4 regions of the Streptosporangium sp. NPDC049248 genome follow, and region 4 is predicted to be linked to each of the others. Evidence: riboswitches for the same ligand, from Rfam matches in the RefSeq annotation. Region 4 holds a riboswitch; each other region holds the start of a gene.
The links. Region 4 has a riboswitch for cobalamin ahead of metE (5-methyltetrahydropteroyltriglutamate--homocysteine S-methyltransferase). Riboswitches for the same ligand answer to the same signal wherever they lie in the genome.
Positions count from the first base shown of each region.

Region 1: another riboswitch for cobalamin. It lies ahead of cobN (cobaltochelatase subunit CobN); the one in region 4 lies ahead of metE (5-methyltetrahydropteroyltriglutamate--homocysteine S-methyltransferase).
Region 2: another riboswitch for cobalamin. It lies ahead of AB0K21_RS13145 (CbtB domain-containing protein); the one in region 4 lies ahead of metE (5-methyltetrahydropteroyltriglutamate--homocysteine S-methyltransferase).
Region 3: another riboswitch for cobalamin. It lies ahead of AB0K21_RS04835 (ribonucleoside-diphosphate reductase subunit alpha); the one in region 4 lies ahead of metE (5-methyltetrahydropteroyltriglutamate--homocysteine S-methyltransferase).

Region 1 covers NZ_JBFAQY010000005.1:338,605-344,479, forward strand. The annotation lists gene cobN (cobaltochelatase subunit CobN) at 1-3,330, opposite strand, end outside; cobalamin riboswitch at 3,362-3,566, opposite strand; gene AB0K21_RS13175 (precorrin-3B synthase) at 3,582-5,003, shown strand; gene AB0K21_RS13180 (precorrin-8X methylmutase) at 5,000-5,626, shown strand; gene AB0K21_RS13185 (precorrin-2 C(20)-methyltransferase) at 5,724-5,875, shown strand, end outside.
Region 2 covers NZ_JBFAQY010000005.1:330,993-336,867, reverse strand. The annotation lists gene cobO (cob(I)yrinic acid a,c-diamide adenosyltransferase) at 1-537, opposite strand, end outside; gene AB0K21_RS13155 (putative cobaltochelatase) at 539-2,614, opposite strand; gene AB0K21_RS13150 (CbtA family protein) at 2,664-3,389, opposite strand; gene AB0K21_RS13145 (CbtB domain-containing protein) at 3,399-3,587, opposite strand; cobalamin riboswitch at 3,618-3,750, opposite strand; gene AB0K21_RS13140 (response regulator transcription factor) at 3,916-4,554, opposite strand; gene AB0K21_RS13135 (sensor histidine kinase) at 4,558-5,778, opposite strand; gene AB0K21_RS13130 (ABC transporter permease) at 5,775-5,875, opposite strand, start outside.
Region 3 covers NZ_JBFAQY010000002.1:195,619-201,493, forward strand. The annotation lists gene AB0K21_RS04835 (ribonucleoside-diphosphate reductase subunit alpha) at 1-1,359, opposite strand, end outside; cobalamin riboswitch at 1,475-1,677, opposite strand; gene AB0K21_RS04840 (tripartite tricarboxylate transporter substrate-binding protein) at 1,682-2,704, opposite strand; gene glmS (glutamine--fructose-6-phosphate transaminase (isomerizing)) at 2,831-4,651, opposite strand; gene AB0K21_RS04850 (hypothetical protein) at 4,663-4,938, opposite strand; gene AB0K21_RS04855 (peptidoglycan recognition family protein) at 5,092-5,875, shown strand, end outside.
Region 4 covers NZ_JBFAQY010000011.1:30,216-36,090, reverse strand. The annotation lists gene AB0K21_RS21185 (family 16 glycosylhydrolase) at 1-967, shown strand, start outside; gene AB0K21_RS21180 (hypothetical protein) at 1,068-1,379, opposite strand; gene metE (5-methyltetrahydropteroyltriglutamate--homocysteine S-methyltransferase) at 1,511-3,826, opposite strand; cobalamin riboswitch at 3,986-4,173, opposite strand; cobalamin riboswitch at 4,354-4,525, shown strand; gene AB0K21_RS21170 (hypothetical protein) at 4,652-4,858, shown strand; gene AB0K21_RS21165 (helical backbone metal receptor) at 4,851-5,600, shown strand; gene AB0K21_RS21160 (short-chain fatty acyl-CoA regulator family protein) at 5,650-5,875, opposite strand, start outside.

The DNA of each region.
Region 1 (5,875 bases), on a different contig from region 4:
CACCCGGGCACGGAAGACCCGCGCGGTCTCCTCGTGCAGGGTCCTGGTCCGCACCGCGTCCGGGCGGGTGCTGTCGCCCACGTACGCGGCGGGCGCCCGGCCGGTGAGCGCCCGCACGGTGGCGATCATCCCGCCGTGGTACTGGAAGTAGTCGTCGGAGTCGGCGATGTCGTGCTCGCGGGTGTCGACGTTCTTCGCGGCCACCGCGATCCGCCGGTAGGCGCTCTCCATGTCCTGCCGGGCCGGTGCCCCGTCGAGGTCGCGGCCGTAGGCGAAGCCGCCCCAGACCGCGTACACCTCGGCCAGGTCGGCGTCGTCGCGCCAGTTCCCGCTCTCCATCAGCGGCAGCAGGCCCGCACCGTAGGCACCCGGCCGGGAGCCGAAGATCCGCAGGGTGGCCCGCCGCTCGTCGCCGTGCGCGGCCAGGTCGGCGTCGGCGTGCGCCCGCACGTAGTTCTCCTCGGCGGTCTCCGCGAGGCCCGCGACCAGCCGTACCGCGTCGTCCAGCATGGTGACGACGTGCGGGAAGGCGTCCCTGAAGAACCCGCTGATCCGGACGGTCACGTCGATCCTGGGCCGGCCGAGTTCGGCGAGCGGGACCGGTTCGAGGCCGCTGACCCGGCGGGACGCCTCATCCCAGACCGGCCGCACGCCGAGCAGCGCGAGCACCTCCGCCACGTCGTCGCCCGCCGTGCGCATGGCACTGGTGCCCCAGACCGACAGCCCGACGGAGCGCGGCCACTCACCGGTGTCGGAGCGGTACCGCTCCAGCAGGGAGTCGGCCATGGCCTGCCCGGTCTCCCACGCCAGCCTGCTGGGCACCGCCCGGGGATCGACGGAGTAGAAGTTCCGCCCGGTCGGCAGCACGTTGACCAGCCCGCGCAGCGGTGACCCGCTCGGCCCGGCGGGGACGTAACCGCCGTCGAGCGCGTGCAGCACCGCGCCGATCTCGTCCGTGGTCCTGGCGAGCCGGGGCACGATCTCCCCGGCCGCGAACCCGAGCACCTTCTCCACGGCGGCCAGGACCCCGGAGCCGCGGTCACCCCCGCCGGCCAGGACGGACGCGGTGACGGGGGAGACGGCGAACGGATCCCAGCCGCGCTCCTCCATGCCCTCGACGAGGGCGCGGGCCAGCGACTCGGCCTCGTCCACGCTCACCCTCGCGGCGCCGCCGTCCTCGGCCAGGCCGAGGGCCTCACGCAGGCCGGGGAGTGCCTCCTGACCGGCCCAGATCTGGCGGGCGCGGAGCATGGCCAGCACGAGGTCGACGCGGGCCTTCCCCTCGGGGGCGTCGCCGAGCACGTGCAGGCCGTCACGGATCTGGACGTCCTTGACCTCGCAGAGCCATCCGTCGACGTGCAGCAGGAAGTCGTCGAACCCGCTGTCCTGCGGCCGGTCGTCGACGCCCAGGTCGTGGTCGAGCCTGGCGGCCTGGATCAGCGTCCAGATCTGCGCCCGGACGGCGGGCAGCTTGGCCGGGTCCATGGCCGCGATCGAGGCGTGCTCGTCCAGCAGCTGCTCCAGCCGGGCGATGTCGCCGTAGGTCTCCGCACGGGCCATCGGCGGCACCAGATGGTCGACCAGTACGGCGTGCGCCCGCCGCTTGGCCTGCGTGCCCTCACCGGGGTCGTTGACCAGGAACGGGTAGACCAGCGGCAGGTCACCGAGCGCCGCGTCGGGGCCGCAGGAGGCCGACATCCCCGCCGACTTGCCGGGCAGCCACTCCAGGTTGCCGTGCTTGCCGACGTGCACGATCGCGTGCGCGCCGAAGTCGTCGGCCAGCCACCGGTAGGCGGCCAGGTAGTGGTGGCTCGGCGGCAGGTCGGGGTCGTGGTAGATGGCGACCGGGTTCTCCCCGAAGCCGCGCGGCGGCTGGACCATCACCACGAGGTTGCCCGCGCGCAGCGCGGCCAGCACGATCTCGCCGTCCGGATCGCGGCTCCGGTCGACGAACGACTCGCCCGGCGGCGGCCCCCAGTGCGCCTCGACGCCGTGCCGCAGGTCCTCGGGCAGCGTCTCGAACCACGCCCGGTAGCGCGCGGCCGGGATCCGCACCGGGTTCGCGGCCAGTTGCTCCTCGGTGAGCCAGTTCCGGTCCTGGCCGCCCGCCGCGATCAGCGCGTGGATAAGCGCGTCGCCGTCCAGTTCCGCCACGCCGGGGAAACCGTCTCCGAGGTCGTACCCGGCCTCCGTCATGGCCGTGAGCAGCCTGACCACGCTGGCCGGTGTGTCCAGGCCGACCGCGTTGCCGATCCTGGAGTGCTTGGTCGGGTACGCCGACAGCATCACCGCGATCCGCCGTTCCGGTGCCCTGACGTGCCGGAGCAGACCGTGCCGTACCGCGATGCCGGCCACCCGCGAGGCCCGCTCGGGATCGGCCACGTACACGGTCAGACCCTCGTCGTCGACCTCCTTGAAGGAGAACGGCACGGTGATGATCCGCCCGTCGAACTCGGGGATCGCCACCTGGGAGGCCGCGTCGAGCGGGGACAGGCCGTCGTCGTTCTCCCGCCAGGCGTCCCTTCCCGTGGTCAGGCAGAGGCCCTGCAGGATCGGCACGTCCAGCTCGGCGAGCGCGCCGACGTCCCACGCGGAGTCGTCCCCGCCCGCCGAGGCGGTCGCCGGACGGGTGCCCCCGGCGGCGAGCACGGTGACCACCAGGGCGTCCGCGGCCCGGAGCGTGTCGAACAGGCCGGGCTCGGCGCTGCGCAGGGAACCGCAGTAGACGGGCAGGGCCTGGCCGCCCGCCTCCTCGATGGCCAGGCAGAGCGTCTCGACGAAGGCGGTGTTGCCCGCGACGTGGTGCGCGCGGTAGTAGAGCACTCCGATGACGGGGCCCTCGGTGCGTCGCGCGACACGTTCGAGGGGGCCCCAGCCCGGGGTGGGCGCGGGCGGTGCGAAGCCGTACCCGGTGAGCAGCGCCGTGTCGGAGAGGAAGGCGTGCAACTGGGCCAGGTTCGCCGGACCGCCGTGCGCGAGGTAGGCGTGCGCCTCGGCGCAGACCCCGCCGGGCACCGTGGACAGCTCCATCAGCTCGGCGTCGGGGGCCTGTTCGCCACCGAGGATCACGACGGGCCGCCGGTCGGCGAGCAGCGCGTCCAGCCCGTCCTGCCATGCCCGCCGGCCGCCGAGCAGCCGCACGACCACGAGGTCCGTGCCCTCGGTCAGCGCGGGCAGGTCCTCGGCGGACAGCCGCGCCGGGTTGCCGAGCCGGTAGTTCGCGCCGCTCGTCCGCGCGCTGAGCAGGTCGGTGTCGGAGGTCGACAGCAGCAGGACGGCGGGTGGCGCGGGCGGTGCGGCCGATCGTGGGGTGGGCGGCACGGAACGCATGCGGAAGTCCTCCCTCGGGGTCCTCGCCCCGGGTCGTCGTCATCGCGACGGCAGGAGTCTCCTGGCTCCCGGATCAACGCTCACCCCGGCCTTCCCGTCCGTTACCGGACCGTGGCCTTCGGTGGGGTTCGCTCCCCGGTTACAGTGGCGGGACCGCGCCGGTTTCACACCGGCTTCCTCCCTGCGCCGTCGCCTAGGTCACACTATGCCAGGCGGACATCCGTAAAGAAATGGGAGCTACCATCCACTGCGTGTCAATAACCGACCCTCCCGGAAGAAACCGGGCCGACGCGTGTCCCGGAGCGCTCCAGGTGCACGCCGCGGCCGACGGCGGCCTGGCACGGATCAGGATTCCCGGCGGGGCGCTCACGGCGGGTCAGCTCCGCGTGGTCGCCGCCGCCGCCCGGGAGCTCGGATCCGGCGTGATCGAGCTGACCTCCCGGGCGAACCTCCAGGTGCGCGGCCTCCCGCCGCAGGACGGCGAGCCCCTTCCCGCCGTGCGTCCGGCACCCGGCGACGCGCGCGTTCCGGACGACGCTCGGCGGCCTTCCCCGGCATCCGACCTCGCCGTGCGGCTGGCCGCCGCCGGGCTGCTGCCGTCGGCCACGCATGAGCTGGTACGCAACATCGTGGCCTCACCCCTGGCCGGGCGGGCACCCGCGAGCCTGCTCGACGTCCGTCCGCTCGTGTCCCGGCTGGACGGGGAACTCCGCGCCCGGCCCGTGCTCGCCGACCTGCCCGGCCGGTTCCTCTTCGCGCTCGACGACGGCTCGGGCGACATGGCGGCCCTCGGCGCGGACGTCACACTGCTGCCGGTCGAACCGGTGGACGCCTCGGTGGACGACGTCTCCGAGGTGGCGCTGCTGCTCGCCGGTGCCGACCGGGGGCTGCGCGCACCCGTCTCCTCCGCCGTCACCGGCATGCTCGCGGTCGCCGAGGCGTTCCTGGCCGAGCGCGCCGAGCAGGGGTCGGGCGCGTGGCGGCTCGCCGAGCTGACCGACGGTCCAGGACGGGTCTCGGCCCGCGTTCTCGGGACGGAGCCGGCTCTCCGGCTGTCCGCCCCCGCCGTACGACGGGCGCGGACGGCGGGGGGAGGCACGGTCGGGGTCATCGCACAGCGTGACGGAAGATCGGCCCTCACCGTTCTCGCCGCGCTCGGGCGGCTCACGGCGGCCCAGCTGGAGGCGCTCGCCCGGGCGGCCGAGCACGGCGGGGGAGAGGTCCGGGTGACGCCGTGGCGGACGATCGTCGTCCCCGACCTGCCGCCGCGGGAGGTCGACGGCCGGCGGGCGGCGCTCGCGGACGCGGGCCTGGTCGGCGACCCGGCGTCACCGTGGCTGGGCCTGACCGCCTGCGTCGGCCGGCCCGGATGCGCGAAGGCCCTCGCCGACGTCCACGCCGACGTCCACGCGGGTGTGCACGCGAACGGCGGCACCGGCTCCGAGTCCGGTGCGGGCGGTCCTGACGGCGTCCGCCCCCCGCGGAGCCGCACCCGTGCGCTTCCCGTGCACTGGTCGGGCTGCGAGCGGCGATGCGGACGCCCGCGCGGCCAGGTCGTGGACGTGGTCGCGACCGGAGACGGATACCGCGTCGAGGCGGACGGCGTGAGCCGTACGTTCGCCGACGCCGAGCAGACGAGCGCCGCGGTGGCGGCGACCAGAGAGGGAAAGTGATCGACTACATCAGGGACGGAGCGGAGATCTACCGCCGCTCCTTCGCCACCATCCGCGCGGAGACGGACCTCGGCGGCATGCCGCCGGGCGTCGCACAGGTCGCGGTCCGCATGGTGCACGCCTGCGGCATGGTCGACCTCGTCAACGACCTCGCGTGGTCGCCGGGAGTCGTCACGGCGGCGCGCGGGGCGCTGCGCGACGGCGCGCCCGTGCTGTGCGACGCCATGATGGTCGCCTCCGGCGTCACCAGGCGGCGGCTGCCGAAGGCGAACGAGGTGATCTGCACGCTCGGCGACCCGCGGGTGCCGGAGCTGGCGCTGCGGCTGGGCACCACCCGCAGCGCCGCGGCGCTGGAGTTGTGGCGCGACCGGCTCGACGGCGCGGTGGTCGCGATCGGCAACGCGCCGACCGCACTGTTCCGCCTGCTCGAACTGGTCGAGGAGGGTGCCGGACGCCCGGCGGCGGTGCTGGGCGTGCCGGTCGGCTTCATCGGGGCCGCGGAGTCGAAGCTGGCCCTGGCCGAGCACCCGGCCGGACTCGACCACCTGGTGGTGCACGGGCGCAGGGGCGGCAGTGCGATGGCGGCGGCCGCGGTCAACGCGGTCGCGAGTGAGGAGGAGTGAGCGGGTTGAGCGGGGATCTCGGGTGCCGGTGCGGGGTCGGGCTCGCGATGGCGGCGGCTGTCGTCAACGCGGTCGCGGGTGAGGGGGAGTGAGCGGGTTGAGCGAGGGTCTCGGGTGCCTGTACGGGGTCGGGCTGGGGCCGGGAGACCCGGAGCTGGTGACGGTGAAGGCGGCCAGGCTGCTCGGTGCGGCCGACGTGATCGCCTACCACAGCGCCCGGCACGGGCGGAGCATCGCCAGGTCGGTGGC
Region 2 (5,875 bases), on a different contig from region 4:
GGTCACCAGGTCGGCGACCTCGACCAGCCTCGGGTCGGCGTCCCTGCCGGTGATCACGACGTGCTGGTTGCCCGGTCGCGCGGCCAGGGTGGCGACCACGTCGTCCACGTCCAGCCAGCCCCATTTCAGCGGGTAGGTGAACTCGTCGAGCACGTAGAAGCGGTAGGTCTCCGCGGCCAGGTCGCGCCTGATCTGCTCCCAGCCCTCGCGGGCGTCGGCGGCGTGGTCCTCCTCGCTGCCCGGCCGCTGGATCCACGACCAGCCCTCGCCCATCTTGTGCCAGGTCACGCTGCCGCCCTCGACGGACTCGCCGAGCAGCACGAGCGCCCGTTCCTCGCCGATGCGCCACTTCGCCGACTTGACGAACTGGAACACCCCGACCGGCCAGCCCTGGTTCCACGCGCGCAGCGCCATCCCGAAGGCGGCGGTGGACTTCCCCTTACCCGGCCCGGTGTGCACGATCAGCAGCGGCCGGTTGCGGCGCTGGCGCGTGGTGAGCCCGTCCTCGGGCACCGTGTCCGGCTTGCCCCGCGGCATCTCAGACCGCCTTCCGGTAGTCGGTCCTGTGGTCGCGGACGAGCCCGCCGAGCCCGCCGAGCCCACCGCCCGCCGCCGGCGCGTCGAGCCGTACGACGGGCGCGCCCAGTCTGGCCGCCAGGTCGAGGGCCAGACCGAGCCGTACCGGACCGCTCTCGCAGTCGACCACGACCGCCGCCGTACCGGCGAGCAGCGCGGCGGAGGCCGCCACGTCGGACCCCGAGGTGGCCCGGCCGTCGGTGACCACCACGAGCAGCGGCCTTCTGGCCGGGTCGCGCAGCCGTTCCACCCTGAGCACCTCGGCGGCCCGGCGCAGCCCGGCGGCCAGCGGGGTGCGACCGCCGGTCGGCAGCTCCCGCAGCCGCGCCGCGCCTACCTCGACCGAGGAGGTCGGGGGCAGCACCAACTCCGCCGTGGATCCCCTGAAGGTGATCAGCCCGACCTTGTCCCGCCGCTGGTAGGCGTCGAGCAGCAGGCTGAGCACGGCCGCCTTGACCTCGCGCATCCGCTGCCGGGCCGCCATGGAACCGCTCGCGTCCACCACGAAGAGCACCAGGTTGCCCTCCTTGCCCTCGCGGACGGCCTCGCGCAGGTCGGTGTCACGTACCAGCAGGCCGGGGCCACTGCGGCCGCGCTCGCGCTGGTACGGCGCGGCGGCGCGGAGCGTCGCCGGCAGGTGCGGCCGCTGGAGCCGCCCGGCGGGAACCCGCGATCCGGTGGTCCGCCCGTTGGGGGTCCGGGCCCGTGACCGCCGGCCCGAGGCGCCGTCGCCCAGCCCGGGGACCTGGAAGGGGCGCACCCGGTACGGTTCCGCGGCGGGAAGATCCGGCGGGGTGCCGTTCCCGTCGGAGGCACCTGGAGCAGCGGAGGCGCCGGCCCCGTCGTCGTGCGAGTCCCCCTCATCGGAACCGGCGCGCACGGAACCTTCCGCGGAGCCGCTCTCCGGAGCGTCCCCGGAGTCCGCGGATCCCTCGGGACCGTCCGAATCACCCGGACCGCCGGAGCCGCCCGGACCGCGGCCCGGGCCGCCGTCCGGGCCGCCGTCCGGACCGTCCGGCTCGTCGCCGCCGTGTTCCGCCAGCAGGTCGTCGAGCCGTGACTCGTCGAGGCCCGGCGCGTCGAACGGGTCCCGGCGGCGGCGGTGCGGCAGCGAGAGACGGGCCGCCGCGCGCACGTCCTCGGCCGTGACCTCGGCGCCGCCGCGCCAGGCCGCGTGCGCGACGGCCGCATTGGCCGTGACCAGATCGGCCCGGAGCCCGTCCACCTCGAAGGCGGCGCACACCGCCGCGATCTGGCGCAGCCGGGCGTCCGGCAGCACGACCTTGGTGACCCGCTCCCTGGCCTCGGCGATCCGCCGCGCCAGGGCCGCCTCCTGTTCCGCCCACCCGGCGGCGAAGGAGGCGGGATCGGCGTCGAAGGCCAGCCGGCGCCGTACCACCTCGGCCCGCTCGTCCGGATTCCTGGACGCCCGCACCTCGACGGTCAGCCCGAAACGGTCCAGGAGCTGTGGCCGCAGCTCGCCCTCCTCCGGGTTCATCGTGCCGACCAGCAGGAACCGCGCCGCGTGCCGTACCGAGACCGATTCGCGCTCGACGAAGCAGGTGCCGAGCGCGGCGGCGTCGAGCAGCAGGTCCACCAGGTGGTCGTGCAGCAGGTTGACCTCGTCGACGTAGAGGACACCTCGATGCGCGGCGGCGAGCAGGCCAGGCTCGAACGCCCGGACCCCCTCGGTGAGCGCGCGCTCGATGTCGAGCGCGCCGACCAGCCGGTCCTCCGACGCGCCGACGGGCAACTCCACCAGCGCGGCCGGACGCTCCTGACCGCTCTCGCCCGTACCGTGCGGGCCGTCGGGGCAGGCCGGATCCGGTTCGGCCGGGTCGCAGGAGAAGCGGCAGCCGGCGATCACCTTGACCCCGGGGAGCTGTGCGGCGAGCGCGCGGACGATCGTGGACTTGGCGGTCCCCTTCTCCCCCCGGACCAGCACACCGCCCACCCGTGGCGAGACCGCGTTGAGGATCAGCGCGAGCTTGAGGTCGTCGAGGCCGACGACGGCGCTGAACGGATAGGCACCGATCACGAGGTTTCTTTCTGCGAGATCCTGTTGACGTGTCCGGCCCGCCGAATATTCAGTTCGGGGCCGCCGCGAGCGCGTCACGGCGAACGACGCGCTGCACGGCGATGCCGTACAGGACGCCGATGGCCGACCAGAGCACGAGTTGGGTGCCGAGGGAGGAGACGCGGAAGTCCCACAGCAGCTGGGCGGGGAAGCCGTCGGGCACCTCGTTGACCGTCGGCAGCACGAGCAGGGTGACGATCACGGGGACCAGGAAACCGGCCACGCCGGCGAGCCAGGGCCTGGCCGGCACCTTGCGGGCGCAGGCCACGCCCACCGCCACGGACAGCAGGCCGATGGCGACCAGGACCAGGTAGAGCACGGTCCGGCTGCCGATGGTGTCCGGGTCACCGACGGCGGGCGGGTTGGCCGGGTACTTGACGAACGGCACCAGCACGAGCGCGACGAACGCCGTGGCGGCCATCGTCGCGGCCAGCACCGCGTCGGAGCGGGGGCCGATCCGGCCGCGCAGCCCGGCGAAGACGAGGGAGAAGACACCCCCCACGGACATGCCGTACAGGGCCAGGGCGAGGAAGAGCCCGGCCCGCTGGCCGGACCGGCTGACCAGTGCCTCCTCCCCGTGGGAGTGCCCGGCCTCGCTCTGGGCGTGGGAGGCGGCCTCTTCGAGCGCGATGGCCTGGTCGATGTTCGGCTCGCCCAGCAGGTAGGCGAACGCGGCGGCGATCAGCCCGGCGACCAGCCCGACGAGCAGGCCGCGGAGCAGCAGGGTACGTATCACGGCGCGCGTCTAGTGGCAGGGAACGCCGAGCAGGTGGCGCCCGTCGTGCATGAGTTCGTGCAGATAGTCGCCCGCCTGCGACACCACCCCCTGGTCGAAGGTGACCAGGTAGGCCACCAGCAGGAGCAGCGGAACCGCCACGAGCCAGCGGGCCAGGTGGGAAAGGGGAACGGGCTGAGAAACGGACAGCTCACGCATGAGTAGCCTCCTTGGGGATGACGCGTCCCGACATGTGAGGACGCGGCGGCCAAGTAACCTGGCTCCCGGAACTCACGTTCCGGATACAGTGGCGCGACCGCACCGGCTTCTCACCGGACTTCCCTCGGACCACCGCGAAATCGTCCGCAATGTAACCTTTTTTAGAGCGGGCCGTCAATGTGGGGTGATCTGTCACGGCACCGCGGACGCCGCTCCAGTCTGGTGTCCCCCATCTCTCCGGCGGAACGCACCGCGCGGGCCGCCTGCAGCAGGACACGGCTCACATGGTGACACCGGTACTCAGGACCGGCGCACCGGGCGCCCTTGATCAGGTCTCTGAAGCCCGCTTGAGCAGCCCGGTCTCGTAGGCCGCCGCCACCGCGGCGGCCCGGTCCTTCACCCCGAGTTTGGCGAAGATGTGCAGCAGGTGTGTCTTGACCGTCGCCTCGGTGATGAACAGCTTCGCGGCGACCTCGCGATTGGTGGCGCCGCGGGCGATCAGCCCGAGCACTTCGAGCTCCCGCCGGCTCAGCGTCTGCCGCTCGGGGGCGCGTACCTTCCGCGTGAGCAGCCCGGCCACGGCGGGGGACAGCACCGTCTCGCCGCGGGCGGCCGCCTGCGCGGCGCGGAGCAGCTCGACACGCGGGGTGTCCTTGAGCAGGTAGCCGGTGGCGCCCTGCTCGATGGCGGGCAGCACGTCCGCGTCGTTGTCGAACGTGGTCAGGACCAGCACGTTGATGCCCGGTTTCTGCTCGCGCAGCCGGCGGATCAGCTCGGTGCCGCTCATCTTCGGCATCCGCAGGTCCATGAGCACGAGATCGGGGTCGGTCAGCCGCGCCAGGGCGAGAGCCTCCGGCCCGTCGGCCGCCTCGCCGACGACCTCGAAGGCCTCATCGGTGGAGAAGATCTCGCGTAGCCCGTCGCGGACGACCGGGTGATCGTCCACGACGATGATACGAATCGGCATGCCTCACACGTTTCCGGGGTCGGCGGGGATGGCGGGCACCGTGGCGGAGACGCCCGTTCCCTGGCCGGGAGCGGTCTCGATCTCGAAGTCACCGGCCAGCCGGGTGACCCGCTGACGCATCGCGATGAGCCCGAATCCGCCCGCGACCGACAGGTTCACCGTCTGGGGGTCGAACCCGGATCCGTCGTCGCGCACGTCGAGCACCACCACATCCTCCATGTAGGACAGGGTAACGGCGACCCTGCTGGCAGAGGCGTGCTTGCCGACGTTGGCCAGCGCCTCCTGAGCCACTCGCAGCAGGGTCGTCTCCACTTCGGCGTGCAGCGGTCTGGCCTCGCCGGTGACCGACACCGGAACCGGCATGCCGGTCGTCTGTGACCAGGTGGCCGCGACGTCCTCGAGGGCGGCCGAGAGCTGGGCCTCCTCCAGCGGAGCAGGGCGCATCGCCAGAACCGACCGGCGGGCCTCGTTGAGACTGTCCCTGGCCAGCGTGCGTACGGTGTTCAGTCTGGAGCGGGCGGCAGGCACGTTCTCAATGACGTTCTCGGCGACTTCGAGCTGGGTGAGGATGGCGGTCAGCCCTTGGGCGATCGTGTCGTGGATCTCCCTGGCCATCCGCTGGCGCTCGCCGAGCACGCCCGCCTCGCGGGCGCTGGTCAGCAGTTGCGCCTGCAGTCTCGCCTTCTCCTCCGCCAGCTCGACCAGTTCGGTGCCGGCGGCCTTCAGCTGCGCGATCATTTCCTGGCGCTGCCGGCTCTGCTCCGAGATGGTCTGGATGAACAGGCCGACGGTCGAGGTGATCAGGACGGCGAGCAGGAAGGAGAAGACCATCTCGCTCGGCGGCCGGGGATCGGGGCGGACGCCGACCAGCACGGCGGCTGTGGCGGCCACCCCCAGGTAGGCCATCCACCCGCGCAGCAGGGCGAAGGACTGGACGAACGCGCCCAGACCGGCCACCGTGAACAGCGAGTCGATCCTGACCAGCACCGCGATGAAGGCGAGCATCACGATGAAGTAGACGATCGCCACCGCCGGCCGCTCGATCCGGCTGAATCGCGAGGAGACCATGAACCAGTGCCAGGCTCCGACGAACACCGCCAGGACCAGCACGTCCAGCCTCCAGTCCCGCAGCAGGGCGAAGACCGTCGGTAGCAGGATGAAGAGGTACGGCAGGACCGGCCAGGCGCGGTCCCATCGCGAGACGTCGGGTTCGGTGCCTGTCACCAGCGGAACGCCTTCAGCGCGGCCCCGCCGGCGACGATGAAGATCGCGGCCATGACGGCGAGGGTGAGCGGAGAGACGGGGTGGCCTTCCCAGCCGG
Region 3 (5,875 bases), on a different contig from region 4:
CGCCTCGGGGGTCGGGTAGAAGCCCAGGTCGATGGTGCGGTCGAGAAACCGCACGGCGGTGCGGACCGTCGCACGCAGCCGCGCCCAGTCGATCCCCTCTTCGGAGCCCGGAGACAGGTGGGCGGCCAGGTTGATCGAGCCGAGGTTGCAGACCGCGGTCTCGGCGTCGCTGGTGACCTCAAGGATCTCGGTGCAGAGGTTCGACAGATGGATGACGTTCTGGGGCCTGGCCGTCTGGTTGGAGGTCCGGTTGGCCGCGTCCTTGAAGGTCATCCAGCCGTTGCCGGTCTGCGCGAGCGTGCGCATCATCCGGCCGTACAGGGTGCGGGCGGGGAGCTGCGCGGTGAACCGGCCCTCGGCCTCGGCGGCCCGGTAGGCGTCGTCGAACGCGGCGCCGTACAGGTCGGTGAGGTGCGGGACCTCCTTGGGGTCGAACAGCGACCACACGCCGTCGGCCTCGACCCGGCGCATGAACTCGTCGGGGATCCAGTTGGCCAGGTTCAGGTTGTGCGTGCGGCGGGCCTCCTCGCCGGTGTTGTCGCGCAGTTCGAGGAACTCCTCGACGTCGGCGTGCCAGGGCTCCAGGTAGACGCAGGCCGCGCCCTTGCGGCGGCCGCCCTGGTTGACCGCGGCGACGCTCGCGTCCAGGGTGCGCAGCCAGGGCACGATGCCGTTGGAATGGCCGTTGGTACCGCGGATCAGCGAGCCCCGCGAGCGGATCCGGCTCCAGGCGATCCCGATGCCCCCGGCGTACTTCGACAGCCGCGCGACCTGCCCGTAGCGCTCGTAGATGGCCTCCAGCTCGTCGCGGGGCGAGTCGAGCAGGAAGCACGAGGAGAGCTGGGGTCTGCGCGAGCCGGAGTTGAACAGCGTGGGCGAGCTGGGCAGGTAGGACAGGGTGGCCATGAGCGCGTACAGCTCGGCGGCCTCCTCGACGGTCTCGGACAGGCCGCAGGCCACCCGGAGGAAGAAGTGCTGCGGGCGCTCCAGCACCTTGCGGGTGCGCGGGTGACGCAGCAGGTAGCGGTCGTAGACGGTACGCAGCCCGAAGTACTCGAATCTGGCGTCGGCGTCCGGCTCGATGAGCGCGTCCAGGACCCCGGCGTGGGCGGCCACGAACTCCGCGAGCCCGTCGGCGATCAACCCCGCCTCGTGCGTCGCGGCGACCGACTCGGAGAAGTCGCGGACGCCGTGCTCGGCGGCCTCGTCGGCGATCAGCTCGGCCAGCAGCGCGGCGGCGACTTTGGAGTTCTCGGGGTCGGTGATCACTCGGGCGGCGGCCTCGTCGATGGCCTGCCTGCGATCGACCGGCGCGTTCCCCGCGCTCTCCGCCGCCGTCTCCGCCAATACCTGTGTCACGTGGTGTCCCTCGCTCGCTCGAACTTCCCCCTGTGGCTCCGCCGGAGGGGCACGCGTCCGCGAGCGATCCCGGACACGCCGGACCGCCTCGTTCCGCGGGCCCTCCCACGAGGCCCTGGACAATCACGTCACCGGCAGGTCTTCGGACTCACGGGCGCCCTGCGCGTGCCTACCGGCCGTCGCTTCCCGGGCATGGCTCACCCAGTGCTCACATGACGGCTTTCGTTCCCGTTCACCGCTGCGGGGCAGTCCCGGAATCTCACCGGGTTCCCTCTTGCCTCGCCCCTCCCGGGGCGAACCAGCAACGAGCAGGATCCTACATCTAGGGGCGTCTGACGCAACTACCCCAACAAGTTGTGTCGGAAGACTTCAGCAGTCCGAGCTCGTGGAGCACCCCGCGGGTGCGGGCCGTCTCGGTGAAGAGCCACTGACGGAAGTCGTCACCGCTGAGGTAGACCCGGCTCCATCCATTGGCCGCGCACAGGGCGCGCCAGCGCGGCGCGGCGTCGATCCTGTCACACAGGGCGATCGCGGCGTCCCGGTCCGCCTGGCCCATGCCCTTGGGTCCCAGCAGGCCGCACCAGTCGCTGTACTCCAGCCGGACCTCGACCTCCAGGAGCGTCGGCGCGTCGATCCCGTCGAGCCGGCTGCCCGAGGAGACCACCAGGGGACGCAGGCGGCCCGCGGCGATCTCGGGTCGCAGGGCGCGGGCCGACCCCAGCAGGGCCGCGACCCGTCCGACCTGGAGCGCCTCGGCCGCGTCCTCGGCACCGTGGAACCCCGCGTACTCCAGCAACCGGGTGTCCACCCCGAGGCACTTGCCGATCATGCCGTAGAGCACGTGGTCGGAACCGCCCTCCGGCCGGCCGCCGACCGTCAGCGCCGCCGGGGTGCGGCGCAGCTCCGCGGCGAAGTCCTCGAAGGTGCGCAGCCGGGAGTCCGAGGGGACGACCAGGACCGTCCAGTCGCCGACCAGGCGGGCGAGGGGGGTGGCGGCGTCCACCACCGCGGCGGTGTTGGCGATCTCCGCGGCCGTCACCATCGGCATCGCGGCGACGAGCAGCCTGCCCTCGCGCGCGAACGAACCGCGCACGGCGCCGAACGCGTCACGCGGGACGGAACCCAGGGGCCCCGGCCGCTCGACGGCCATGGCGGAGCGTGCCAGCCCCGACAGGACCAGGACGGAGGCGAGCCTGCCCGCGATCCCGTCCCAGCCGTGGCCGTCGGCGGTGGGTTCGAGGATGCTCAGGCGGCCCACGGCCGAGCCGGCGGAGTCGCCGTTCAGGTCGCAGCCCGCGACGACCACGGCACCCGCGACCAGCGCGAAAAACCTCCTACGGCGCATAAGCGCCCCTTCCCCCAAGAACCCCCTATACCATAGGTTACCGCTTTATCACTATCTGTCACAGACCGGGGGTCGCCGCGCCCCCGGCCGGGGCGACCACCGTCGGCGGCCGCCCCGGGAGCCCTCTCACTCCACCGTGACGCTCTTGGCCAGGTTGCGGGGCTTGTCGACGTCCCGCCCCAGCGCCACGGCGGCGTGGTAGGCGAAGAGCTGAAGCGGGATCGACAGCAGGATCGGGTCCAGCTCGATCTCGTTCCTGGGCACCACGACGCAGTCATCGGCCAGCTTGGGGTCCACCGCGCGGTGACCGACCATGAGCACCCGGCCGCCCCGGGCGCGGATCTCACCCAGCGTGGTGAGGTTCTTGTCCAGCAGCTCGTCGTCGGGAACGATCGCCACGGTCGGCATGTCCGGGCCGATCAGCGCCAGCGGCCCGTGCTTGAGCTCGCTGGCCGGGTACGCCTCGGCGTGCACGTAGGAGATCTCCTTGAGCTTCTGTGCGCCCTCGCGTGCCACCGGATATCCTCGGACCCGGCCCACGAACATCATGCTCGGCGCCTCGGCGTACTTCTTCGCCAGTTCCTGGAGCTGCGGCTCCAGCGCCAGGATCTCCTTGATCTGGTCCGGCAGCCTCCGCAGGCCCTCGCAGATCCGGCGGCCGTCGGCGGGAGACAGGTCCCGCACCCGGCCGAGGTGCAGCGCGAGCAGCGCGAAGGCCACGGCGGTCGAGGTGAACGCCTTCGTGCTCGCCACCGAGACCTCGGGACCCGCGTGCAGGTACACGCCGCCGTCACACTCGCGGGCGATCGCGCTGCCCACGGTGTTGACGATGCCGAGCACCCGGCCGCCCTTGCGCTTGAGCTCCTGGACGGCGGCGAGGGTGTCGTAGGTCTCCCCCGACTGGCTGATCGCCACGTACAGGGTGTCCGCCTCCACCACCGGGCTGCGGTAGCGGAACTCGCTGGCCGGCTCCGCGTCGGCCGGGATGCGCGCCAGCTCCTCGATGAGCTGCGCACCGATCTGGCCCGAGTAGTACGCGGAACCACAGCCGATGATCTTCACCCGGCGGAACGAGCGGGTCTCCCGCGCGTCCATGTTGAGGCCGCCCAGGTGGGCGATGTGGAAGCGGTCGTCCAGACGCCCGCGAAGCGTCCTGGCCACGGTGTCGGGCTGCTCGGAGATCTCCTTGAGCAGGTAGTGCTCATAACCGCCCGTGTCGTAGTGCCCCGCCTCCCAGTCGACGGTCAGCGTCTCCTTGGCCGTCTCCCGCGCGTCGCTGGCGAAGGTGTTGAACCCGTCCGCCTTGAGCACGGCGATCTCGCCGTCCTCCAGGTGGACCACCTGGCGGGTGTAGCGGACCAGCGCGGCGACGTCGGAGGCGGCGAACATCTCCTTCTCCCCGATGCCCAGCACGATCGGGCTCCCGTTGCGGGCCACCACCACCTCGCCGGGGCGCTCGGAGTCGATCACCGCGATGCCGTACGTGCCGACGACCCGCTTGAGCGCCGTCCTGACGGCCTCCTCCAAGGAGTCGGACTCCTTGACCGTACGAGCGATCAGGTGCGAGAGCACCTCGGTGTCGGTCTCCGACAGGAAGATCGCGCCGTCGGCCTCCAGCTTGGCGCGCAGCTCGTCGGCGTTCTCGATGATGCCGTTGTGCACGACGGCGATGCGCTCGTCACCGGACAGATGAGGATGGGCGTTGACGTCGCTGGGCGCGCCGTGGGTGGCCCAGCGGGTGTGGCCGATGCCCAGCCCACCCTTGAACCTCGCGGGCACGACCGCCGCCAGGTCGGCCACCCTGCCTTTGACCTTGCGCATCTTCAGGCCCTTGTTGGAGACCACCACCCCGGCCGAGTCGTAACCTCGGTATTCAAGACGCTGCAGACCCTCCAGCAGGATGGGTGCCGCGTCCTTGGGCCCTACATAGGCCACGATTCCACACATGTAACCGTTCCTTATCCGTAGACAATCCGGCGCAGCTGACGCAGGGAGAGTTCAGGTGCGGCGACACGGCGTACCGCCAGCTCGGCGATCAGCCTGGGGAAGATCTCGTCATTGACCAGCCCTCTCCCCTTGAGCTCCGCGTGACGCCGCCTGACGAAATCCTCAACGGGTTCGGAGAAGTAGGCCAGCACATCGGCGACGACTCGCGCCGCCTCCCCCGGGCCGAGCGCGCTCGTCCGGGTCAGGTGAGTGATCAGATCCTCATACGGATGCCGTGTCGTGGGCACAGAGCAGGACCATACGCATCCGGGAGAGAGCACACCAAGTTTTCTGCCCGATTTCGGGCAGAGAATCTCCACAATGCCGCAACCCCGCCACAACGCGCGACAATCGGCAATCTCTGATAACTCTAAGTAGCCATCAGAGGGGGAGGAACCATCATGCGCCGTCTGCCGGGGATCACCGTCGTCACCGCTCTCGCCGTACTGGTCTCGGCCGTCCCGGCACAGGCGGCGTACCCGGGGGATCGGCCGACCTGGCCCCGGAAGCGCCCGGCACCCGCCACGGCCGCGGCCTCCCCCGGCGCTGTCGCCGGCCCGTCGTCATCGGCGGGGACGGGTGCGCGGTCCGGCAGACAGGCCGCCTTCGCGAAGGCGGCGCGGACGTACGGGGTGCCGGAGAGCGTGCTGCTCGCGGTCTCCTACCTGGAGTCCCGCTGGGAGGGCCACCGCGGGCTGCCCAGCGTCTCCGCCGGTTACGGCCCGATGCATCTGGTCGACGGCCGGGCCAGGCCGGGTCGGCCCCACGGTGTCGGCGAGGACCCGCGCGGCGACGAGACCCGGCCACGCGTGATCGCCCTTCCGACCACCGCGGCGGCGCCACCCCGGGACACCCTGCGACGGGCCTCGGAACTGACCGGCCTGCCCCTCCGCCGACTGCGCGAGGACCCCTCCGCCAACATCATGGGCGGTGCCGCACTGCTCGCCGACTACCGGCGCCGCACCGGCGGGAGCCCCGACGCCGGCCCGGCGGGCTGGTACGGCGCGGTGGCCCGCTATCCCGGCGTACCGGAGGAGGGCGCCGTGGGGACGGAGGCGGCACGGTCCTTCGCCGACGAGGTCTACGCGACGATCCGGGCCGGTGCCGCGCGGGTGACCGATGACGGCGAACGGGTGGTACTGCCCGCGACGCCGGGCCTCCCCACGCCGCGGGCACCACTCTCCG
Region 4 (5,875 bases):
GGAACGGCTCGTCCGGTTTCTCGGGTGCGATTACCCGATCCATCCTTGGCCTCGCCAGCAGGAGAGAGGACAGCGACGCATCACGGCCGGAACTCGCTCGATCGAGGACATGGCTCTTTCGGGGCATCGCCTGGCCTGGGATGCTTCTCCCTGGATTGTCGATCGCCCGGCGTGGCGGGGTGTCTCGTTCGAGTCATCGCCACCTCCCGGTGGTGGCAGGATGCCTGGGGGCGGGGGCGCAGACGGCGATAGTGCGGCGATCGCGTTGCGTGTGCACCCCCGTCTCGACGGCAGCGACTGGTACCTCCGCGACGACACCTTCCCGAGCAACAGAGCCCTCTTCCGCCCCGACAACGTCACGCTGCAGCACGGCAGCCCTGCGTCACTCACGCTCCGCCGCGAAACGAACAAGGTGCGAGAGCTCACCGGGGGCGCAATCGCAAGTCGCCGCTCCTTCACCTACGGCACGTTCGCGGCAGATCTGCGGGTTCCCTCTGGTTCGGGCCTGGTGACGGGCTTGTTCCTCCATCGCAACGGCCCTCGCCAGGAGATCGACATCGAGTTCCTCGGCCGGGACACCACCCGCATGCTCATCAACGTCTTCTACAACCCAGGGGCCGCGGGCACGAAACTGGAGTACGGGTATCGGGGAACACCGGCCCTCATCGATCTCGGCTTCGATGCGTCCGCAGCATTTCACCGCTACGAAATCGAATGGCGGCCCGAATACATTCGATGGCACGTCGACAGGGTCATCGTCCACGAACGTCTCCTGTGGGGGCCGACACCGATCCCGGACCAACCGATGGAACTCAACGTGAACCTCTGGAGCAGTGAGTCAACCGAGTTCGCGGGCCCGCTCCATGAGCGGGCTCTTCCCGCGGTGCTGGAGGTTGCGTCGCTGGAGGCCCGCTGCTTGCCGGGCCATGGCGAAGAAGTGGTATGGAGAAAAGGGCTGGCCAGCTAGAGGTGCCGGTGCTTGCCGTGGCGAGGCGTACCGCCTGGCCACGGTCAGCGCGTTCACCACCAAGACCGGCCTGGACTTTCATCCGTCCTATCGAAACGCTCTAGCTGTGATCGCCGTTCGCGTCGTGCGGAGAGGGAGCTGTGTCGACGGTTTTCAGTAAAATGCATGAAGTGCATTCCTCTCGGCCGCACGCGTCCGCGGCGTGGTCGAGGGTGACCCTTCGTATGACGGCCTCGATCTGGGCCAGCCGCGTCAGTGCCCGGTTCAAGTCGGACTTCAGGACCCGCATGCGTGCGGACTGCGCGCCCATCTGACGGCGAACCGCGTGCAGCCGGTGGTAGTCGTCAGGGCTCATCGCCACCATGTCGTGCTCGCCGATTCGAACTTGCCGCGTTTTGGGAGTCTTGCTCATGTGGCTGTCCTTTCGCCGCACATGACGATCAGGCTGGCCATCGGCCGGTCGTCGCGTGTAAGACGGCGTGGCCGGGCCTGGGACGGCAGGAAAACCCGCCGTCCCAGGCCCGGCGCGCGTCAGTGGGCCTCCTAGCCGGTCACCTCGGTCCTGATCTCGCGGGCGGCGGTGACGAGATTGCCCAGGGAGTCTCGCACCTCAGGCCAGCCGCGGGTCTTCAGCCCGCAGTCGGGGTTGACCCACAACCGCTCGGCCGGGATACCGTCGAGCCCCTTACGCAACAGGGACGCGATCTCCCCGGCATCGGGGACGCGCGGGGAGTGGATGTCGTAGACACCCGGGCCGACCTCTCTGGGATACCCCGCCCCGGCCAGCTCGTGGGCCACCTGCATGTGGGAGCGCGCGGCCTCCAGACTGATCACGTCGGCGTCCAGGTCGTCGATGGCGGCCAGGATCTCACCGAACTCGGCGTAGCACATGTGAGTGTGGATCTGGGTGTCGGCCCGCACCCCGCCGGTGGTGAGCCGGAAGGCCTCGCCTGCCCAGGCCAGGTAGCCGGGCCTGTCTGCGGCACGCAGTGGCAGGGTCTCGCGCAGGGCGGGCTCGTCGACCTGGATGACGGTGGTGCCGGCTGCCTCCAGGTCGGTGACCTCATCACGCAGGGCCAGCGCCACCTGGCGGGCGGTTTCGGCCAGGGGCTGGTCGTCGCGGACGAAGGACCAGGCCAGCATGGTAACCGGACCGGTGAGCATGCCCTTGACGGGACGCGTCGTCTGGGACTGGGCGTAGCGGGTCCAGCGCAGGGTCATGGGCTCGGGGCGGGAGACGTCTCCGGCGAGGATCGGCGGCCGCACGTAGCGGGTGCCGTAGGACTGCACCCAGCCATGCTGCGTGGCCAGGTATCCGTTGAGCTGCTCGGCGAAGTACTGGACCATGTCGTTGCGCTCGGGCTCACCGTGCACCAGGACGTCGATGCCCGCCTCCTCCTGGAAGGCCAGGACCGAGCGGATCTCGGCGGCGATCCGCTCGTCGTAGGCGGCGGCGTCGATGCGTCCGGCGCGCAGGTCGGCGCGGGCCGTCCGCAGCTCGGCGGTCTGCGGGAAGGAGCCGATGGTGGTCGTCGGCAGCTGCGGCAGGTTCAGCCGGGCACGCTGGGCGGCGGCCCGCTCGGCGTACGGCTGGGCGCGGCGCGTGTCGGCGGAGGTGACCGCGGCGGCGCGGGCCCGTACGGCGGCGTCGTGGGTGAGCGCCGAGGCCGCCCGTGAGGCGAGATCGGCCCGGTTGGCGGCCAGTTGCCCGGCGATGGCGCCGGTGCCCTCGCTCAGTGCCCTGGCCAGGGTGACGATCTCGGCCGTCTTCTGTCTGGCGAAGGCGAGCCAGCGGCCGACCTGCGGATCCACTCCGTGCTCGAGCGCGACATCCAGCGGGACGTGCAGCAACGAGCAGGAGGCCGCCACGTCCACCCGGTCGGTCAGGCCGAGCAGGGTGGCCAGGGTGGACAACGACCTTTCCAGGTCGTTGATCCACACGTTGCGGCCGTCCACGACGCCCGCGATCAGACGCTTGCCGACAACCCCGCCCACCTTGGCCAGGTCGTTCAGGTTCGCCGCGGCCGAGCCGGTGAAGTCCAGGCCCAGCCCCTCGATCGGCGCCCCGGCCAGAACCGGCAGCGCCTCCCCCAGCCGGTCGAAGTAACTGGCGACCAGAATCTTCGGCCGGTAGGTCAGGGAGCCGAGCTCCCGGTAGGCGCGGGCCGTAGCGTTCAGCACGGCCCGATCGCGGTCCTGCACCAGGGCGGGTTCGTCCAGCTGCACCCACTCGGCGCCCGCCGCGCGCAGGGCGGCGAGTACCTGTATGTAGACCGGCAGCAGCCGATCCATCAGGGTGATCGGGTCGAAGCCGGGGTCCACGCCGGGCGCGGGCTTGGCCAGCAGCAGGTAGGTCACCGGGCCGACCAGCACCGGACGCGGGCTGTGCCCCTGTGTGAGAGCCTCACGCAGCTCGCCGACCTGCTTGGCCGGATCTGCGGTGAAGACGGTGTCGGGCCCCAGTTCCGGCACCAGGTAGTGGTAGTTGGTGTCGAACCACTTGGTCATCTCCAGCGGAGCGACGTCCTGGGTGCCGCGCGCCATGGCGAAGTAGCCGTCCAGGGCGTCGGCCTCGACGGCGGCCCGGTGACGCTCAGGGATGGCGCCGACCATGACGGTGGTGTCCAGCACATGGTCGTACAGCGAGAAGTCGCCGGTGGGGATCTCTCGCACGCCGGCGCCGGTCAGGTGGCGCCAGTTGTCGCGGCGCAGCCGGGCCGCGGTGTCGTTCAGTTCATCGGCGGTGACGCGGCCCGCCCAGTAGCTCTCGATCGCCTTCTTCAGCTCGCGGTCGGGTCCCTGGCGTGGATAGCCGTGGACGGTGGCGATTGATGCGGGGGTGGCGGAAGTCTCAGCCACGAAACTCTCCTTCGCGAGTCATGGAAGGACCCCGGTGCTCTCAGGGGCGCGAAGGAACGGCTGAGCGGCGAGCACCTTGATCTGATGCCCGCTCGTACCGCCGACCCGCCCTCGAGGTCACCGAAGTCACCGCGTGCGTGGTCGCACGCGGGCAGTGGCAGGTCTTCGGACTCGCGGGCACGCCCGGGATTTCGCCCGGGCATCTACTGGCCGTCGCTTCCCCGGTCCGGTACTCGGACCCAGTGCGTTTGACGGCGGTCGTTCCCACTCACCGCTGCGGGGCAGTCCCGGAATTGGCGAGCTCGCGAGCCAAGCAGGCGAGTGTTGCCGCACCGGGTTCCCTCTTACGACGCGCCTGCCTGGCGGGCAGGGCGAACCGACTGCGGGTCCAGCCTAGGCGCATTCGGCTCCCCGGGCGACAGGGGCCGGAATGCGCTCGCGCCGTACGGGCGGGCCGGGGGCCGGGTGATCGTTCTGGGCCTGATGGCGGGTGCCGCACTGGACTTACTAGGACGTCCAACTATATGTTCGTGGACAAGGCCCGCGGTGCAGGGAAGCTGGTGTGAATCCAGCGCGGTCCCGCCACTGTGACCGGGAAGTGCGTCATCGCAACATCGACAGCCACTGGCGAAAGCCGGGAAGGCCGGATGGCGCGCTGATCCGGGAGTCAGGATACCGGCCGCGGGTTGATCCGTGTTGTCCACGAGGATGGAGCGAACACGCATGGCATCGGTACGCGCTCGCGAGCCCGGAAACGTCCCGGCGCCGGAGGATCCTCCGCGCTGACGGCCCTGCCCGGTCAGGTTGCGGCTGAGGCTGGATTCCGTGCCATCGGTGGCTGCCTGGGCGGCGCAACCGGCCCTACGAGAGACGTTGTGCTGCTCGTTCTTCACCTTCACTCTGACCGCCACCGGAGGCCACCTGTTGTTGGAGATCAGTGTGCCCGCCCAGCACGGTGAGGTACTGAATGCCCTGGCCGCCCGCGTCGAGGCTGTGACCGGCCCCACCGGAAGGGACATCGACGATGCTTGACGACCTCGGCACTTCCGTTGGAACGCGTGGTGCCGTACGCCGCGTGGTGTCCCTCGTCCCCTCGCTCACCGAGTCGCTCGCCGAGACCGCCCCGCACCTGCTGGTCGGCGCGACCGACTGGTGCACCCATCCCGCGCCGTTGCCGGTGCGGCGGATCGGCGGCACCAAGAACCCCGACCTGGCCACGATCGCCGCCCTTGAGCCGGACCTGGTGTTGGCCAACGAGGAGGAGAACCGCCTTGTCGACCTAGAGGCGCTGCGGTCGGCCGGGCTGGCGGTGTGGGTGACGAGGATCCGCACACTGGAGGAGGCCTTCGCCTCCCTGCGCCGGACGCTCACGGTGGCCTGCGCTCTTCCCGAGCCGGGCTGGCTCGCCGCCGCGGAACGGGCATGGTCGGCTCCGCCGCTCCCCGGTGTACGGCGGGCGGTGATCCCCATCTGGCGCAAACCCTGGATGGTCCTCGGACGTGACACCTTCGCCGGTGACCTCCTGAGCAGGATCGGTGTCGGCAACCTCTACTCCGGCCACCCGGAGCGCTACCCGAAGGTCGCCCTGCCCGACCTGCTGGCGGCGGGCGCCGACCTCGTCGTCCTGCCTGACGAGCCTTACCGGTTCACCGCCGAGGACGGTCCCGGGTTCTTCCCCGGGACACCGGCCGCGCTGGTCAGCGGCCGGCATCTGACCTGGTACGGCCCGTCCCTGGTGGAGGCACCCGATGTCCTGCGGGCCGCCCTGGGATGAAAGGCGCCCGCATCTCTTGCACGCCGTTCCCGCCACCGTCTCGCCGCCGTCAACCGTCGATGCCGGCCTCCCGGCTGACGACCGGATAAGGAACGTGGGTGCGGCGGTTCTCGTCGATCGACAGCCGTCCCCCGGCCGGGGGACGCGCTCGCTGCACGCAGTCGCGCCGCTCACAGATGCGGCAGCCAAGGCCGATGGGCACGGCGGCTCCCGGGTCGTCGAGCGCGATGCCTTCGGAGTAGACCAGGCGGTGGACGTGGCGCAACTCACAACCG